2 linked regions of the Frankia casuarinae genome follow. The protein of the gene in region 1 interacts with the protein of each later gene in a pairwise test. Links are inferred from orthologs where the notes say so. Each region holds a gene or a part of one and is shown on either strand. Other genes may lie near its edges.

The links.
Region 2: the proteins of FRANCCI3_RS01305 (region 1) and def interact in binary tests that used the Escherichia coli proteins (3 or more experiments, as listed by UniProt). The link is inferred for Frankia casuarinae from one-to-one orthologs.

Annotation. Positions count from the first base shown.
Region 1 is NC_007777.1:298,217-307,845, reverse strand. What follows is about bases 3,725-6,705. They hold FRANCCI3_RS01305 (aspartate-semialdehyde dehydrogenase), read left to right. Parts: upstream 3,725-4,665; coding sequence 4,666-5,745; downstream 5,746-6,705. Other genes in these bases: FRANCCI3_RS01295 (CYTH and CHAD domain-containing protein), read right to left, coding at 6,565-6,705; FRANCCI3_RS01300 (cold-shock protein), read right to left, coding at 5,955-6,158; FRANCCI3_RS01310 (aspartate kinase), read left to right, coding at 3,725-4,538. Outside these bases: FRANCCI3_RS01330 (hypothetical protein), read right to left, coding at 1-169; FRANCCI3_RS01325 (hypothetical protein), read left to right, coding at 776-1,228; FRANCCI3_RS01320 (zinc-dependent alcohol dehydrogenase family protein), read right to left, coding at 1,374-2,372; FRANCCI3_RS01315 (TerD family protein), read right to left, coding at 2,386-2,970; more of FRANCCI3_RS01310, read left to right, coding at 3,270-3,724; more of FRANCCI3_RS01295, read right to left, coding at 6,706-8,133; FRANCCI3_RS01290 (CPBP family intramembrane glutamic endopeptidase), read right to left, coding at 8,320-9,120; FRANCCI3_RS01285 (cytochrome d ubiquinol oxidase subunit II), read right to left, coding at 9,245-9,629.
Region 2 is NC_007777.1:11,490-21,009, forward strand. What follows is about bases 4,480-7,351. They hold def (peptide deformylase), read right to left. Parts: upstream 6,322-7,351; coding sequence 5,638-6,321; downstream 4,480-5,637. Other genes in these bases: FRANCCI3_RS00065 (hypothetical protein), read left to right, coding at 4,480-4,946; FRANCCI3_RS00070 (class I SAM-dependent methyltransferase), read right to left, coding at 4,929-5,546; FRANCCI3_RS00085 (glycosyltransferase family 2 protein), read left to right, coding at 7,085-7,351. In the rest of the region: FRANCCI3_RS23025 (hypothetical protein), read right to left, coding at 1-376; FRANCCI3_RS00045 (DUF3566 domain-containing protein), read left to right, coding at 375-1,007; FRANCCI3_RS00055 (glycosyltransferase family 4 protein), read left to right, coding at 1,633-3,036; FRANCCI3_RS00060 (class I SAM-dependent methyltransferase), read left to right, coding at 3,047-3,778; more of FRANCCI3_RS00065, read left to right, coding at 3,765-4,479; more of FRANCCI3_RS00085, read left to right, coding at 7,352-9,166; FRANCCI3_RS00090 (acyltransferase family protein), read left to right, coding at 9,237-9,520. UniProt on the Escherichia coli protein: Removes the formyl group from the N-terminal Met of newly synthesized proteins. Requires at least a dipeptide for an efficient rate of reaction. N-terminal L-methionine is a prerequisite for activity but the enzyme has broad specificity at other positions.

The sequences.
Region 1 (9,629 bases):
CCTGCGGGCCAGCCCCCGGATGGCCGCGGGGCACCATGCCGCCGATGATCCGCCCGGCCCCTTCCAGCCGCCACGCGACGGAGACGACCACCCCCGACGGCACCGGCGTGGCCAGGTCGCAGACGGCTGGTAGGTGGCACATGCGTAGATCACGGACGCGCCTATCCATCCACACCGCTCAGGTCTCCAGCGCCGCGGTGCCCCGGACCCACGCCGCCGCGGTGCCCCGGACCGCCCGGCGAACCGCCATCCTCACCGGAGGACATCCCGGTAGCTTCCCGCACCAACGCCACCCAAACCTCAAAATTGATCACTCTGAGTTATCTCCTTCACGCTACAGCAGCCCTTCATCCATGGATTGCCGCCGAGTCGCTCCGCTACGCGCCCAGATGCTACGAGGCGCGCCGATCTACCCATGATGCGCATTCGCCCGAGCATCTGCGCGGGCATTCGACGAATTCGTCGGCTCGCGCGTCGGCGTGGGAATCGGCCGGAGCATCGACGAACGCATCGAGACGGGCGGCAGCAAGAGCATCCAGAGAAAGGTGGGACGGCGTCCGCGCGCACCTTCGCGCGAGCATCGGACACCCGGATCCGATCCCGGGAGCGGTGGTACCCGCGCCCCCAAACACGGAGACCACCGGGCGACCACTGATGGTGACCACCGAAAGGCCCCACCATCACCCCGCGGTACGCATCCTCCAATCGGGACGTCAGGGTAGGGGGTACCCGGCGAACGCTCTGCCGTCCGTCTGCCACCAGGAGGTCCTGAAGCATGATCATCAGTTCACATGTCGGGGCGGGCGCTTTCGTGGGCATGGCGATCCGGCACCCGGTGTCCGCCCTCGCCGCCGGCTTCGTCTCACACCTGGTCATGGACGCGTTGCCCCACTGGGGAACGGGTCCGAACACCGAGCCGGAATGGTTGCCGATCGCACGCAAGGACGGCGTGGCGGGACTCGCGGCCATGGCCTTGTTGACGGCGTCCGCCCCCGCCGGGCGCCGACTCGCCGTCCTCGCCGGCATGACCGGTGCCTGCCTACCGGACACCGACAAGGTGGGCCGGTACTTCGTCGGGGTGAGTCCCTGGCCGAGCCGGTTCGACCGTTTCCACGAAGCGATCCAGAACGAGGCCCGACACCGCCTGCCGCGCGAGATTGCGACGGCCGCCGTACTGACCACCGCGGGCACCCTGCTCCTGCGCCGACTCGCGACCCGCGGCGACTGAACGCGGAAGCTCAGCGCGCATCCCCCGGCAAGGTCGCCAAACCTCCGGGCCCTTCCGGATCCCGGGCCCTTCCGGATCTACGAACCAGATCCGGAAGGGCCGGCATCGGCAGGAAGGCCCGGCACCGACAGGACAGGCAAAACGGTCAGGGCAGCAGCACGGCCGCGCCGGTGACCCGGTCGGCGGCGAGGTCGGCGAGGGCCCGGTCGGCCGCGGACAGCGGGTAGGGCGACACGGTCACCGCGAGCCGGTGCTCGGCGGCGATCGCCAGGAACTCCTCACCGTCGGCGCGAGTGTTGGCGGTCGTGCTGCGTACGGACCGTTCCTGGAACAGATGGTCGGAGTAAACGAGCGGCGGGATGTCGCTGAGGTGGATGCCCGCGATGGACAGCGTGCCGCCACGGTCGAGCGCGGCGAGCGCCACCGGCACCAGGTCACCCACCGGGGCGAAGAGCACGGCCGCGTCCAGCGGCTCGGGCGGTGCGGCATACGCCTCGCCCGCCGAGGCGGCGCCGAGTTCCAGAGCAAGCTCGCGGGCCCGCGCCGAGCGCGTCATCACGTGGACGGTGGCGCCCTGTGCGATCGCCACCTGGGCGGCGAGATGGGCGGACGCGCCGAACCCGTAGATGCCGAGCCTCCCGCCGGGCGGCAGCTCCGCCCGGCGCAGCGCCCGGTAGCCGACGATGCCGGCGCACAGCAGCGGGGCAAGCTCCGCATCGCTGTAGCCGTCGGGCAGCCGGTAGGCATAGTCGGCGCGCACGCAGGCGTACTCGGCGTATCCGCCGTCGACATCCCATCCGGTGTAGGTCGAGGCCGGGCAGAGGTTCTCCGCTCCGCGCCGACAGTACCCGCAGGTCCCGTCGGTCGAGGCCAGCCAGGCGATGCCCAGCCGGTCCCCGGTGCGCACGCCGCTCACCCCCTCGCCAACCGCGTCGACCCGTCCGACGACCTCATGTCCGGGCACGGTGCGCGGTCGGTGCGGCGGGAGATCACCCTCGGCGAGGTGCAGATCGGTACGGCAGACTCCGCAGGCGTCGACGTGGACCCGAACCTGGCCCGGCCCTGGCCGGGGCACGGGCAGCTCGGCCGGGCGCAGCGGGCGGGTGCTCATCGGCCCGGGAGCGACTACTTGCCAGGCACGCATCCGCTCGGGTAGCTCAGATGTTGACGCCATGATCACGAGCCAGACCACCAAGGTCATTGTGGCCCTGGCCGACGGCGCGGAACTTCCAGTCGGCGCCGTTGCGGTAGACCTCACCGAAGATGACGACGGTTTCGGTGGAGTAGTCCTCGGACAAATCGTAGCGGACCAGCTCGTTTCCGCCCTGGTCGACCACGCGGATGTAGGCGTTGCGCACCTGGCCGAAGTTCTGGTTCCGGTTCACCGCGTCGTAGATGGAAACCGGAACGATAATCCGGTCAATGTCGACTGGAACCAGTGCAAGGTTGATGATAACGGACTCGTCGTCCCCCTCTCCCTGTCCGGTCAGGTTGTCACCGGTGAGCGTGATCGCCCCCTCGGGGGACGCGAGGTTGTTGAAGAAGACGAAGTAGCCGTCGTTGAGGACCTTGCCGTCCGCCCGGACGCCGATGGCAGAGGCGTCCAGGTCGAAATCGGTCCCGGTGGTCGTGCGGGCGTCCCATCCGAGCCCGACGTTCAACGCGGTGAGCTGGGGGGTGCCGGCCTCGGCGGCCTGCTTCGTGAGGCTGACGTTGCCGCCCTTGGCAAGGCTGACTGCCATTGAGGATCGTCCTTCCTGAGCTGGTCCTCGGCGTCGGGGACCATCGCGTGGACCGCGTGCGTCGCAGTCGGTCATACGGGTGAGCCGGTCGTACGGGTGAGTCGGTCATACGGGTGAGCCGGTCGTGCGGATGTCATCACCCTGGCACACCGGAAGGAATACGCCCAGCACCCCGTCGCCGGGGCGACATCGTCCCGGCGGCGGAAAAGGGACACCGGACCAGATCCGGGCAAGGCCGCCGAGCAAGGGCGACGGGCGGCCGCGCTCGGTCAGCGGCCGCGCTCGGTAACCTGGCTGCCATGGCGCTCTTGGTCGCGAAGTTCGGTGGGTCCTCCGTTGCCGACGCGGACCGCATCAAACGAGTCGCTGAGCGAATCGTGGAGAACCGGCGGGCCGGCAACGACGTCGTCGTGGTGGTCAGCGCGATGGGTGACACCACCGACGAACTTCTCGATCTGGCCGAACAGGTCTCGCCGCTTCCGCCCGCCCGGGAGCTCGACATGCTGCTCACCGCCGGTGAGCGAATCTCGATGGCGCTGCTGGCCATGGCGATCACCACCCTCGGCGCCGAAGCCCGCTCGTTCACCGGCTCCCAGGCCGGAGTCATCACCGACTCGGTGCACGGCAAGGCGCGCATCATCGACGTTACCCCCGGGCGGATCCGCGCCGCCCTGGACTCCGGCGCCATCGCGATCGTCGCGGGCTTCCAGGGTGTGAGCCAGGACACGAAGGACATCACCACGCTCGGTCGAGGCGGCTCGGACACGACCGCGGTGGCGCTCGCTGCCGCGCTGGGAGCGGACGCCTGCGAGATCTACACCGATGTAGACGGCGTGTTCACCGCCGACCCGCGCATCGTCCCCGACGCCCGCCGCATCGACACGATCTCTTATGAGGAGATGCTGGAGATGGCGGCGTGCGGCGCGAAGGTCCTCATGCTGAGGTGCGTCGAGTACGCCCGCCGTTACAGCGTCCCCGTGCATGTCCGATCGTCCTTCTCTGCGAAGCCGGGCACGTGGGTCACCGAGATTCCGGAGGAACAGCTCGTGGAACAGGCCATCATCCGTGGGGTCGCGCACGACCTCAGCGAGGCGAAGGTGACGGTCGTCGGATGCCCGGACAAGCCCGGGGTGGCGGCGGCGGTGTTCCGGGCCGTGGCGGACACCGACGTCAACCTGGACATGATCGTTCAGGTCGGCTCGGTCGCCGGGTCGGGGCGGACGGATATCTCGTTCACCCTGCCCAAGGCGGATGGACGTACCGCGCTCACCGCGCTCACGAAGGTCCAAAGCGAGATCGGCTTCGAGCGCACCCTCTACGACGACCACATCGGCAAGCTGTCGCTGATCGGCGCGGGGATGAAGTCGCACCCGGGGGTGTCCGCCCGGTTCTTCGGCTCCCTCGCCGACGCGGGGGTCAACGTCGAGATCATCTCCACCTCTGAGATTCGCATCTCAGTAGTGGTGCGCGACACCGACCTCCCGCTCGCCGTGCGGGCCGTGCACGGCGCCTTCGACCTGGGTGACCCGAACGGCGGGGCGATCGTGTACGCGGGAACCGGACGATGACGTTGGCGACGTCGTGGGTCCTCGAGACGGCGGCACACCGCGGCAGCTGGACACGCCGCGGCAGCTGGACACGCCGCGGCAGCTGGACACGCCGCGGCGGCACAGTGGCGAATCAGGAGGATGGATCGTGACGAGCAACGAGGCGGGCCGGCGACCGACGCTCGCAGTGGTGGGGGCGACCGGCGCGGTCGGCACGGTGATGCTGTCGCTGCTCGACGAACGCCCCGGCATCTGGGGAGAGATCCGGCCGATCGCCTCGGCCCGATCCGCGGGACGGACGGTACGGGTGCGCGGCGCGGACGTCGTCGTCCAGGCCCTGGCACCGGAGGTCTTCGACGGCGTGGACGTGGCCGTGTTCGACGTTCCCGACGAGGTCTCCGCCCGGTGGGCACCGGTAGCGGCGGCCCACGGCGCGGTCGCGGTCGACAACTCCGGCGCGTTCCGGATGGACGCCGACGTGCCGCTGGTCGTGCCGGAGGTGAACGCCGACCAGATCCCCACGCGGCCGCGGGGCATCATCGCGAACCCGAACTGCACCACCCTGTCGATGATCGTTGCGGTCGGCGCTCTGCACCGGGCGTTTGGGCTGGAGTCGATGTTCGCGGCCTCCTACCAGGCCGCGAGCGGCGCCGGGCAGGCCGGCATCGACGCCCTCTACGACCAGCTCACCGTCGTCGGTGGCACCCGCGAGCTGGGGCGGACCGCCGGTGACGTGCGTAAGGCCATCGGTGAGGACGGCCTCGGCCCCTTCCCGGCGCCGCTGGCGCTCAACGTCGTGCCCTGGGCCGGTTCACTGAAGGACGGCGGCTGGTCCTCGGAAGAGTTCAAGGTCCGCAACGAGTCCCGCAAGATCCTGGGTATCCCGGATCTGCGGGTGTCGGCTACCTGTGTGCGGGTGCCGGTCATCACCACGCACGCGGTCGCGGTGCACGCCCGCTTCACCCGGCCGGTGACCGCGGACGAGGCGCGCACGGTGCTGCTGAACGCTCCCGGCGTCGCCGTCGTCGACGATCCGTCAGCCGGCGAGTTCCCGACCCCGGCCGACGTCGTCGGAACGGACCCGACCTGGGTCGGCCGAATCCGGCAGTCGCCGGACGACCCGCACGAGGTCGCGCTGTTCCTCTGCGGGGACAACCTGCGCAAGGGCGCCGCGTTGAACACCCTGCAGATCGCCGAACTTCTCGTGCAGGATTGGCTGTACCTTTAATCAGGCGTTAAGCTTTTGGCCGCGAACCACGCCATCCGGGAACCGATGAACGCCCCGCGCTTTCCGGCCCGAGAAAACGATCGAGATCAGCCGGAAAAAACATACCTTCCACCGAACTGTCGGATATCGAACTGATCGAGAAGTCGAGAAGCGGTCAGCCCGCCCCAGGAGGACCCTTGGGCGGGCTGACCGTTGAAGTCTCTCGTGGCTCAGACGACGCGGACGGCGTCGGCCTGCGGACCCTTCTGACCCTGGGTCACCTGGAACTCGACCCGCTGGCCCTCCTCAAGTGCCTTGTAACCGTCCATCTGAATCGCGCTGTAGTGAACGAAGACGTCGGAACCGCCGCCGTCCACGGAGATGAAGCCGAAGCCCTTCTCCGAGTTGAACCACTTCACCGTGCCCTGAGCCACGTGCCGTTCTCCCTGCTGGTGCAGTCAGGACCCGCACCGCGCGGGCCCCGGGCCGAACATCAGGAAGCTGCAAGAGCCCCTGACGTTGTTCCGCCGCGCCTCGGTTGAGACGCGAACCGCCGAACTCCGGCCAGGGACGACGCTACACGGACGGAGGCCTTCGCGGGAGTCCTCCGGGCAAGGAAGTCCACTTCATACCCCGGTCACAGAACAACGCAGCAGGTCCGGCCGCCGGCAGCTCCACCCGTCCCGTCCCGCAATCCGTCGAGCTGACAGGGATTTCCCGAGCGCGCCGACCCGTGGCGGATGGTCGTGCGCCCGATGGCCCGGATGTGGCGCACGAATGGGTGACGCGGAGGAGGTAATCGGTCAGACCACGGCAGAGCCCACCCGGCACGGCCTCAGGTCAGCGGATCCAGCGACGGTGCCGGGCTGCCGAGATCGCGGGCCACGCATCGAAGAAGTCTCGTTCCGCCATGCGTGCCCGGCACTCCTCCAGGCCCAGCAGGACACCCAGAGTAAACGCGGTGGGGGCGCCCTGGGCCTGCGCTGCCGTCCCCCAGTCCCCCAGCAGCCTGCGCGCGATGGTGGCGTCCTGATGGGTTCCGAGCAGCTCCTGCGCGATCTGGGCCTGCTCGACCAGCCGCGCCGCGTCATTCCCGTACAGCGGTGCGACGGCTTCCGCCGCGTACCGTAACCGCTTGGCCTGCTTGCGGGCGGAATGCAGCAGTTCGTCCCGTTCCGAGCCGGCCTTCAGGGCGCTCGCGGCACGGACCTTCTTCGCCAGCTTCCGGTCGGCGCCGAGCAGCAGATCGGGGAGGGCCTTGCCGGCCGGACGGGCCGCCGCGGGGGTGAGCGGGCCCCGCAGTAGGGTGAGCAGGTTGGAGACGAGCGCGAAGTACCGGTCACTGCGCAACATGGCCAACGCCTCCGCCCGGCCGTTGGCCGTGCCGGCGCCGAGGTGCGCGGTGACCGTCTTGCGCACGGGCCCCGCGACCAGCTCGGTGGGCAGCTCCGCCAGGCGGGTCTCGAAATAGGCGGCCTGGACCTCGGCGTCGCGGGCGCCGGAGAGCGCGCCGGCGAGGTCCCGCAGCTCGCCGTCCAGGAAGAGCGCTCTCTCGGGCGGGAACAGCGGCGCGAACGTCCGCAGGGTGCTGCGGGCCCGACGGCAGGCGACGCGCATCTTGTGGACCGCCTCGGGCTCGTCGAGCCGCACCCGCGGATCGGCCGCGAGCAGGGCACGTGCCTGTTCGATCAGGTAGGCCCGTACCACCTCGCCCGCCGGCGTCCCGCGTCGTGGCTTGCGCGGCGGCGAAGGAACGTCCGGCCCGGGGCCGGCGGCCAGCGCCTCACCCAGGACCCGCGCGAGCTTCGAGGAGTCCGCCGCCGGGGTGGCGCCCGCGGCCGTGAGCAGACCGGCGACCTCGTCGAGCACCTCGGGCCCGCCGTTGACGAGTTCGACCTCGATCTCCCGCCAGCTGCTCAGTACCGTCGTCTCCCCCAGGGTCTGCGCGGAGACCTGGTCATCGACGACCTCGGCCAGGTCGACTCCGACCGTGTCCCGCAGTCGGCGCGCTGTCCGCAGTGTCCGCAGCCTGGCGACCGGCCGCGGCTCGGCGCCGCGCAGATGGACCGACACCAGATCGACGAACTCCGCGGGAGGGCTGTACCGCGGGCCCTCCGCCCCCACGCCCACGCCCACGCCCGCGTCGAGCGGGAGCTGGAGCTCGTCCCGCTCCCCCACCCGGACGGGCAGCTTGAGGTGCCATCCGGCGTCCGCCCCACCGGTCCGACGCCGTATCGTGATCTTGTTACGGGCCAATCGGAGATCGTCGCTGTCGTAGTAGACGGCCTCCAGGCTGACGGTCTTGCGGGTGCGCGCGGTGGCGACGCCCGCAACCTCCCCCAACTTCGGGAGCACAAAGGTCGGTTCGACCGAGAACTTGCGCTCGATCTCGCGGATTCCGTTGACCATCGGTCCTCCCCGACCAGCCGTACCGCGGCAGGCACTCGACGGCTATGCCTTCCGGCGCCCCATGGCCTTCCGGCGCCCCGAACCCGCCGACGTTGACGTCCTCGAACGATCCACCGCCTCCGCGATACACCGTTGAGATACGCATCGTATGCCCATCAGACGATCTCTATTTCCCCACCCGTAACCTTAGCGCGGCGCCGGGATCCAGGAGATCTTTCCGACCAACGCTACGTATCCGACGAACGCGACGGTGTCGATGAGTGCGTGGGCGATGACGAGCGGCAGCACCCGGCCGGTCCGCTGGAACATCCGGCCGAACAGCAGGCCCATCGCGAGGTTACCGGTGAACCCACCGAGCCCCTGGTAGAGGTGATAGGAACCGCGGAGCAGGGCGCTGGCCGCCAGCGCCCGGTTGGCCGCGACACCAAGTTCACGCAGCCGCACCAGCAGGTACCCGGTGACGATGACCTCCTCGGCGAGGCCGTTCTGCGCCGCGCTGAGGACCAGGACCGGTACACGCCACCACACGTCCGGCAGGCCCGAGGGCGCGACGGTGAGGTTCGCCCCGCTGTGCCACGCCAGCAGGTAGAGGCCCAGGCCGAGCCCGCCGACCCCGGCCGCGATCGCCGCTCCCCGGCCGGCGTCGCGACCGGTGTGCCGACCGTCCAGGCCGATCGCCCGCGGTCCGCCTCCGTGCCTCGTCAGCAGGTATACGGCGAGCAGCGCTGGCACCAGCCCGGTGACCAGGTCGGCGAGTTGGAGCGCAAGGTCGAGCCAAGGCCGTCCCGGCGCCGCCGAGGTGTTCAGCCGGGCCACCTGGGAACGGACGGGGCCCGGCCGGGTCAGCACCCCGACGTAGCGGATGACCGCGAACAGCGCCGAGGTGGCGAAGGAGACCCCGAGCACGAGCCAGACCTCGACGACGAGCTGCCGGCGGGTGAGCGACTCACCCGCGATGACCGGCGCCTGAGCGGGGGCAGAGGTCACGCGATGACCGTAGCCCACCGCCGCGGCGGGCCGGCCCGATCACTGCACCGGCCCGATCACTGCACCAGCCCGATCACTGCACCAGCCCGATCACTGCACCGGCCCGATCACTGCACCGGCCCGATCACTCCGCCGGTTCCGGCCGGGAGAACAGCCGGAACAGCATCATCAGGGACGGCACAAGCACCACCAGACCGCCGGCGATGGCGAACAGCATGGCCCGGATGTTCGTCGTCGGCGCCGCGGCCGTGTCCACCGTGGCCTGCCCGACCACCAGGTCCGGGTACTGGGCCACCGCCCAGCCCCAGAGCATCGCGCCGACGGCGAGACCGGCCGCGATGCGGGCGGCACCGAACTGCTCGCGCCAGAGCGCGACGAGGGCGCCGATCCCGCCGAGGGTGGACAGGGCTACCAGGGGAAGCGAGCGGTCCCTGAACCGGCCGGCGACCTGCGGGGCGTCCGCCCACAGCAGGGGCAGCAGGATCGCGGCGAGTGCACCGCAGAGCACG
Region 2 (9,520 bases), 290 kb from region 1 along the record:
TGTCCACCTCTTCCGCGGGCGCGTCGGGTGTGTCGGGCGCAGGGTCCTCGGCTGGCACCTCCACGGGACGTGCCAGCGGAACGTCGTCGGTGTCCCCATCCGGGTCGGCTCGTACCGGGGCCGCTGGAACCCACTCCGACGAGGCGGGCTCGGCTACCCGGAAACTCGGCCCGGCCGCCGTATCGTCGCCGGCGAAGTCCCTCGGCCTGGCGCCACCCGGACCCGGTCGAGCCACGCCAGGGGGGCCGGCAGTTCGCGTGGAGCCCCCGGCCGAGCGGCCACGGGAGACCGACACGATCTCCCTGGTCCGCCCGCCCAGCATGACGAGGAGCCGTACCACGAAGCCCGACAGGAACCGTGCCGCGCCCGAGCGCATGCCCGCCCCCGATCCGGTACGCCCCGCCCCGCCGGGTCCGGCGGGGGGGAGGTCCGGCGGTGCCGGCCCCACGGCGGCCTACGACCGGCCGCTCGCGGCGCCGGAGTCCGCGGGTACCACCACGACGACGGGTGCTCTGAACAGCGTGACCACGACCTCCCCCGGTGCGCTCGACGACCAGTTCGAGCCGGTCTCCGCTGAGCGGGCGGGTGCCGGTCACTCCCCTGGCCGGTCCGGTCCCGGCTCGTCCGGTTCCGCCCGCCCGCCCGGTCAGGGCCGGCGGGCCAAGCTCAAGCTGTCCAAGGTCAATCCCCTCACGGTGACCCGGGTCAGCTTCGCGTTCTCCCTCTGCGTCTTTGTGGTTCTGCTCGTCGCGATCGCCGTGCTGTGGTTCGTCCTGAACTCGATCGGCGTGTTCGACAGCGTCTCCGACGCGGCCGATACCCTGACCGACAGCAGCAGCACCGACATCCGAGGATGGCTGTCGTTCGGCCGGGCAATGCAGATCAGCTTGCTCATCGGGGCGATCAACGTCATCCTCATGACCGCGCTGTCCACGCTCGGTGCCCTGCTCTACAACCTCTGCGCCGAGATGATCGGCGGCGTCGAGCTGACTCTGAGTGATCAGTAGCTTGGAGGGACGGCGGCGGTCCCGCTCCTGCGCCGCCGTCCTGTATTCTTGGACTCGCAGCACGGACCTATAGCTCAGTCGGTTAGAGCGCTTCCCTGATAAGGAAGAGGTCGGTGGTTCAAGTCCACCTAGGTCCACGCGCTAGCCAATCATGATCGCCGCCCTCTGGGCGGCTTCGCCGTGCCCGTTATGCTGGCCGAGGGGCCAAGCCCCCTGACCCCCCGTGTTGCGCCTTCGGCGCTCGCCGTGCCCGGTGGGATGGTCGGGCCGTCGGTGGCGGCGAGGTCTGAGAGCGGGCCCGGGCCGACGTGCTGCGCGAGGTCGCGGGCAACGCCACAGGGACGACTCCCGGCTGCATAAACCGTCCACCGGTGATCCGGGAAGATCCCCGCGCCTGCGGGATAAAGCGGACACAAAACCCTCTGGATGGGCAAGTCTCCCTCGTTGCCGCAGATCTTGGACTCACGACGAAGAGTCCTAATGTGACGCAGGGCACACGGCCAGGACACAGTGTCGGCCCATTTCAGTGAAGATCGGCACTCAATATCCTAATGTGCCAGGAAGCGGCGCCACCCTCGACGTCGAGGAACCAGGACATGGCCCGAGACGGACGGAGGGCGCACAGTTGCGGATTGCGTTGTTGTCGTACCGGAGTCTGCCCACCTGCGGTGGCCAGGGTGTGTACGTCCGACATCTGTCCCGCGAACTGGTCGCCCTGGGGCACCGCGTCCAGGTGGTGAGCGGGCCGCCGTACCCGGTGCTTGAGGAGGGTGTCGGCCTCACCGAACTGCCCAGCCTTGATCTCTACCGGGACTCCGACCCGTTCCGGTGGCCCGGACTGGCCGAGTTCCACGGCCTGCCGGACGTCGTCGAGTTCGCCATGATGCGGACCGGCCAGTTCTCCGAGCCGCTCGCCTTCAGCCTGCGTGCCTGCCAAGCCCTGCGCCCCAGGGCATCCGGGGGTCGGCCGCCGTTCGACATCGTCCATGACAACCAGGGGCTGGGATACGGCCTGCTGGCGCTGCGGGCAGCCCTGCGCCCGTACCGGATCCCGGTCGTGGGCACCGTGCATCATCCGATCACGGTCGATCGCCGCCTGCACCTCGCCGCGGCGACCACCTTCACCTCCCGGCTGGGCCTGCGCCGGTGGTACTCGTTCCTCCCGATGCAGGCCCGGGTCGCGCGGGGGCTGGATGGCATCGTCATCCCGTCGGAGAGCTCCCGGCGAGAGATCATCGCGGACATGAACCTCCCCCCGACGGTCATGCGCACGGTTCCCTTGGGAGTCGACGCCGACGTCTTCACGCCGGCGCCCGCGGGCAATCCGGCGGTTCCGGGCCGTGTCGTCGTCGTGACCAGCGCCGATGTTCCGCTTAAGGGCCTGCTTGTCCTGCTCGAGGCGCTCGCGAAGCTGCGGGTGGATCGCTCGGCGCACCTGGTCTGCGTCGGCAAGGTCCGCGAAGGGGGAACGGCCCAGCGCCAGGTTGCCGAGCTGGGCCTGGCCGACGCCGTGACGTTCCGTTCCAACATGCCGGAACCGGAGCTGGTGGACCTGTTGCGCTCCGCCGAGGTCGCGGTCGTTCCCTCGCTTTACGAGGGGTTCAGCCTGCCCGCCGTCGAGGAGATGGCCTGCGGGATCCCGCTGGTCGCCACCACCGCCGGGGCGTTGCCCGAGGTCGCCGGTCCGGACGGGGAGGCCGCGTTGCTGGTCCCACCGGGGGATGCGGGAGCCCTGGCGGACGCCATCGGTTCCCTGCTCGATGATCCCGAACGACGGGCCCGAATGGGTGCCGCCGGGCGCCGCCGGGTGGAGGCGCGGTTCTCCTGGCGGGCGGCCGCCGCGGCCACCGCGGACTGGTACGCCGAGCGGATCGCGGCGGTCGGCGGGACGCCCACCTCCCCGGTCCCGGCCCCGGGACCGGGACCGGGACCGGCGGCCCAGTGGACGCCGGCACCGCTGTCCACACCCGGCGCCGTCACACCCGGCGCCGCGGCGTCCGCACCGGCGTCGTCGACGCTGACCGGCTGACGGCCGACGCATGCTGACCGTCGACTTCGACCAGTTTCCCGTCTCCGCGGGCTGCCGGCTGCTCGACCTGGGCTGCGGCGCCGGACGGCACACGTTCGAGGCGTTCCGACGGGGCGCCGAGGTCATCGCGCTGGACCACTCCGCCGGCGAGGTCGCCGGCGTCAACGCGATGCTCGCCGCGATGGCCCTGGAGGGACAGGCTCCGCCCAAGGCGAAGGCCGCCGGAGTGCGCGGTGACGCGCTGGCGCTGCCGTTCGCCGACGGCACCTTCGACCGGATCATCGCCGCCGAGGTGCTCGAACACCTGCCCGCCGACACGGCGGCGATGACGGAGATCGCCCGGGTGCTACGGCCCGGGGGGTGGGTGGCGGTCACCGTCCCGAACCGGTTCCCCGAGCAGGTGTGCTGGAGCCTGTCGACGGCTTATCACAGCGTCGAGGGGGGCCATGTCCGCATCTACCGCCGGGACGAGCTTCGTGACCGGTTGATCGCGGTGGGACTGGAACCGGCCGGCACCCATTTCGCACACGCCCTGCACGCCCCGTACTGGTGGCTGCGGTGTCTCGTCGGTGTCCACGACGACGACCATCCGGCGACGCGGCTTTACCACCGGCTGCTGGTGTGGGACATGATGCGCCGTCCCCGCATCACCCGGCTCGCCGAGCGGGCCCTCAATCCGATCATCGGCAAGAGCATCGTGCTGTATTTGAGGAAACCGGAGGTAACGCGTGCGGCCGGTTGAGTCTGCTCCGGTCCTGACCCCCGAGGCGCTCACCGCGACCGCGACCGCGATCGCCGTCGTCCAGGAGCCGGACGGCGCCATCCCCTGGTATCCCGGTGGCCACACCGACCCGTGGGATCACCTCGAATGCGCCATGGCCCTCGACCTCGGCGGCCTGGTCGACGCCGCCGACGCCGCGTGGGCCTGGCTGTGTCGCAACCAGCGGCCGGATGGATCCTGGGCGACGAGCTACGTCGGCGGCGCGGTCAAGGAGGACTTCGCCGACAGCAACCAGTGCGCCTATGTCGCCACCGCAGCCTGGCACCGCTGGTTGGCCACCGGTGACCGCGCCTTCCTCACGAGGATCTGGCCGGTCGTCGAGGCAGCCCTGGGCTTCGTCGTCGACATGCAGAGCCCGACCGGACAGATCTGGTGGGCCCGGTCGTCGGACGGTGTCGACTACCCCGAGGCCCTGCTGACGGGATGCTCCAGCACGTTGCACAGCCTGCGCTGCGGGATGGCGCTCGCAGCCCTGGTCGGGGAGGTGCCACCGGCCTGGGAACGGGCGACCGGCGCGCTGCGGCACACCCTCGTCGCTCACCCAGAGTACTTCGCCCCCCGCGACCGGTGGTCGATGGACTGGTACTACCCGGTGATCGGCGGAGCGCTGCGCCGGTCCGCGGGTCGGTCCCGGCTCACCAGCCGGTGGAACGACTTCGTCGTCGACGGTCTGGGCATCCGCTGCGTGGCCGACGAGCCCTGGGTCACGGGGGCCGAGACCTGCGAACTAGCCATCGCCCTGCATCTCGTGGGCGAGACCGCCGCGGCGACCAAGCTGGTTACGGACATGCAGCACCTGCGGCACGCCGACGGGAGCTACTGGACGGGCTGGCAGTTCGAGACCGCGACGTTCTGGCCGGCCGAACAGTCGACCTGGACCGCGGCGGCGGTGATCCTCGCGGTCGACACGTTGGCCGGCGGGGTCACCGAGACCCTCTTCCGCGGCGACGGCCTCCCCGAGGGGATCTGTGTCCTCGACAAGGAGTCCGACGAGCCTCGGCAGGGCGGCAGGCGGCTTCCGGAGTCGCGGACGGAGCCGCGGACGGGGACGGAGGTGGTGACGCCCGCCGAACGCCGGCTTCCTCGGCAGCGGCCGGCATGCGGATGCCGCTCAGTCGACGCGGCGTAGGACGCGCAGCGAACCCGCGCACGACAGCTCGCGGAAGCCCTCCGTCAGCGCCCGCACCAGGACGTGGTAGGGCGCCTGGCCCCCGTCCGCCGGGTCCGGAAAGACGTCGTGGATGGCCAGGAGACCGCCGGGCCGCACGTGGCAGGCCCAGGCCTCGTAGTCCGCCTGGGCCTGCTCCTCGGTGTGCCCGCCGTCGAGGAAGAGCAGGTCGGCCGGGGTCGACCACCATCGCCCCACCCGTTCGGAGCGGCCGACGACCGCCGTCACGACGTCCTCGACGCCCGCGTCCTCCAGCGTCCGCCGCAGGAAGGGCAGCGTGTCCAGCCGGCCGCTACGCGGGTCGACGAGATCGGCGTCGTGGTACTCCCACCCGGGTTGGTTCTCCTCCGACCCGCGATGATGATCCACGGTGATCACCGTCGCTCCCACCGTCCGGGCGGCCGCGGCCAGGTACAGGGTCGACTTACCGCAGTAGGTGCCGACCTCGCAGATCAGGCCGCCGGCCGATACCCGTGTTGCCGCCGCGTAGAGCGCCAGGCCCTCCTCCGTGGGCATGAAGCCCGTCGCCGCCTCGGCCGCCCGCCGCAACACCACATCCACCGCCGACTCTCTCTTTCTCGCAGGACGGATAGCCTTTCTTGCAGGACAGGTAGCCTTCCTCGCAGGACAGGTAGCGCGCGCCGGTGGCTCGCTACCTGCCGAGCCGCGCGGCCACCTCGACCCGGCGGGCGAAGATCTCCTCGGTCCGCTCCTCCATCTCGCGGAGGGCCTTCTTGCGTCCGCGGCTCGACAGCCGGTCCAGGTAGAGGCTGCCGTACAGGTGATCGGTCTCATGCTGCAGGCAACGGGCGAAATAGCCGGTTCCCTCCAGGCGGAGCGGGGCACCGTGCTGGTCCTGACCGCGGACAGCAGCATGCTCCAGCCGGGCGACCTCCATGTAGGCCCCCGGAACAGACAGGCACCCCTCATCCCCCTTGACGAGCCGGCGCTCCGCCGGCGGCGCCTCCTCCAGGACGGGGTTGACCAGATGGCCCACGTGCCGCACACCGTCCTCGTCGGTGCAGTCATAGACGAAGACCGCGGCGTCGACGTCGATCTGGTTCGCGGCGAGTCCGACACCTTCGGCGCCGTACATGGTGGTGAACATGTCATCGATCAGCGCAGCGAGCTCCGCGGTCCCGAACTCGGTGATTTTCTTACAGGGCCGGTGCAGAACAGGCTCGCCGACAACGGTGATCCTGCGGATGGAACCGCGGCCGACCTCCGGCGGCAGCTGGGGGTAGGAGTCCACCGGCTCCCCCAGCACCCGGACCCGCCGATCGATCTTCTCGTCCTTCTCGTCCTTCTCGTCAGATCGCGTCAAGCGCGAGGCCATGGCGAGCATCTCCTTCCATCCGACCGGGGCGCGCCTGCGCGTGAGTCGGCGCGGGGCCGATCCTGCCGATCGGCAGGATCGGCCCCGCGCCACCGCCGATCCTCGACGTGCTTCGTTCGCTACGAGCTTGACAGATCGCACCCCCTGTCCGCTCGGCGGACTGGTCACTCCCGTGATCAACAGTGTCACCAGGTGCGGCGCCATCATGGCCGCTACCTGCGGGAAGAGCGCGGACCTCAGACTGTTCATTGCATGGCGCAACTTCACCAACACCATACGCACATAAGGCTCCCCGGAAACGGGGAGCCTTTTCCGTGCCCGGTCGCACGCGGTCATGCCCGACCGTGTCCAGCCGTGTCCAGCCGCGTCCTATCGCCGTTCCCGCAGAGATCGCGGACGCTGAATCGTCCGCGATCCGCGTGGGTAAGAATGATTACCGCAAAGGATGAACAGAACGTTAAATCTAACTCGCATGCCGCTAACGCAACGTATCGTCTCCCCCTGGCGCACGGCCCACCAACAGACACCCGAACCCCGACTGGTATGGTGTCGGCCACGATAAAGCTGAACCAGTAGAGAATCACGCTCCCAGGTATTTACCTTCCGGCCAGGAGAGAGGAGTGCTGCCCCGACTCCCACGACTCCCTACACCAAAAAGACTTAGAATTATCCGGCGAATCTAGCGAGAGTTCAGTTCATGGCTGCGAATTTCGCTGAAACGGTCGCTGAAAGGCCGACGCCGGGGGGGATCAACACACCGAACATGGCAGTTCCGCCGCCGGAGTACGTGGTGGTGGATCTGGATCCGGGAACGAGTGACCTCGCCGTCCCGGATGGATCCGGATGGCGGCGGGTCATGCGGGTGCCAGGACGACGGCATTACCATCACGAGCACCACGATCGCGCCATCGCGACCGTCCAGCAGGCCCGGAGCCGTACTCGATCGACGGGCCGGAGTTGCGTCGTCGGCCTTCTGTACATCGCCGAGTTCGGCCGGCTGCGCGAGCGCCTCGCTCCGGGCGCCTGCCTGTCTCTACTCGATCAGGTCGCCGCCCTGGCAGGTGATCTGCATCGGTGGCGTGGCTCCGCCATCGGCCAGGGCCGCCCCGGCGAGGTGGTCGTCGTCCTGCCGACGCGGCCGGGCCGCTCCGCCGAAGCGGCGTTCGGCGAGATCGTGCGTACGGTCGCAAGCTGTGACTTCGCCGTCAACGGCGAGCGTCTGCGGGTCACCCCCGTTCCGGGGTTCGTCCAGGTGGACGACACCATCGATGATGCCACCGCCCTGCGGCGGGCCCGGCTGGCCATGGGGCTCGCCGCAGGGCAGCTCGACATGGTCCCCGTCTGTTACGACCCGAAGATGGAACCAGCGGAGAACCAGCCGCGACGTTCCGGGCGCCCGTTGCACACACGGTTGCGGCCGTCCGACGCCGTCCAGATCGTCGTCTCGACCGCGATCTGCCTCGGACTCCCGTTCGGGATCTACAGCACACTGTTCACACTGGGCCTCGACCCGACCCACGTCGTCTTCGCACTCCTGGCCATCGCGCTGGCCGGCACTACCCTCACCACCTACCTGGAGCAGTTGTCGGCGCTCGAACCGGAGAAGTGCCCGGACGCGCCCGCCGCGCCGTTCCCGGCGGCGAGCGCCATCATCGCCGCGTATCTGCCGAACGAGTCGGCCACGATCGTCGACACGGTCAAGGCGTTCCTCCGGCTGGACTACCCGGGTCCACTACAGATCATCCTCGCCTATAACACTCCCCGATACCTGCCCGTGGAGGAGACGCTCGCGCGGATCGCCGATTCCGATCCCCGTTTCATCCCGATGCACGTGCCGACCAGCACCTCCAAGGCGCAGAACGTGAACGCGGCGATGCCAATGATCACCGGTGAGTTCGTCGGTGTCTTCGACGCGGATCATCATCCGGCACCGGACGCCTTCCGGCGGGCCTGGCGGTGGCTGTCGCACGGGGCCGCGGTCGTCCAGGGGCACTGCGTGATCCGGAACGGAGAGGCATCGCGGATCAGCCGCACCGTCGCCGTGGAATTCGAGTCGATCTATGCGGTGAGTCATCCCGGCCGGGCGAGGATGCATGGTTTCGGGATCTTCGGCGGGTCGAACGGCTACTGGCGGACCGACCTGCTGCACCAGACCCGTATGCGCGGGTCGATGCTGACCGAGGACATCGACGCGAGTCTGCGCACCATCATGAGCGGTGAGCGGATCGTCGCAGACCCGGAACTGGTCTCCTACGAGCTGGCGCCGACGACGATGTCGGCGTTGTGGCGGCAGCGGTTGCGCTGGGCGCAGGGTTGGTACCAGGTCTCCCAGCGGCATCTGTGGAAAGCCGTCGGCTCACCCGACCTCACCGCCCGCCAGAAACTCGGCCTGCTCTGGCTGCTGGGCTGGCGCGAGATATATCCGTGGCTTTCGCTGCAGATGTATCCGCTGATCGTCTTCGGTCTGCTGCACCCGCAGTCCGGGCACGGTTTCCGGTTGAACGTCTCCCTGTACGTGGTCGCCACACTCTTCTCGGCGATGGCGGGCCCGATCCAGGCGTTGTTCGCGTACGCCCTCGCCGACCCCACGATCCGCCGCCATCGGAGTTGGTTCGTCCAGTTCTGCCTGATGAACATCGTCTACAGCGAGTTCAAGAACGTCATCGCCCGGCTGGCACCGGTGAAGGAGCTGCTGCGGGAACGCGAGTGGCACGTGACCCCACGCGCCGTGCCGCAGCCCGACCCGGTCACGCCGGACGGCGCGACCGCACCTCCAGCTGGCTCCGCACCTCCAGCTGGCTCCGCGGCGGGCGGTGTGGTCCCTTACCCCGAAGCCAGGTCATGACCACACCAGGCGGACCTCGAAACATCGTGCCGAGGTCCCGGGTTCTGCCCGCGCCGGCTCTCCCGTCCTGGTGGGCGCAGCCCCCGCCGCCGCCGCCGCCGGTGCCGCCGCCGCCGGTGCCGCCGCCGCCGGTGCCGCCGCCGCCAGTGCCGCCGCCGCCAGTGCCGCCGCCGAGAGAGCGGCCGACCGTGCCGGTCCGGACCTCGGCCCGGCCGCGGGCCGGGGGGTGGGTATCACCGGAGAGAGCGGAGGGAACCGCCGCGGTCGCCGACGGACGACGGTGGGCGATCCCAGGCTCGAGCTGGTCGACCTGGGCGGGTTCCGCGGCGTGGCGGCGATCTCAGTGATCATTTT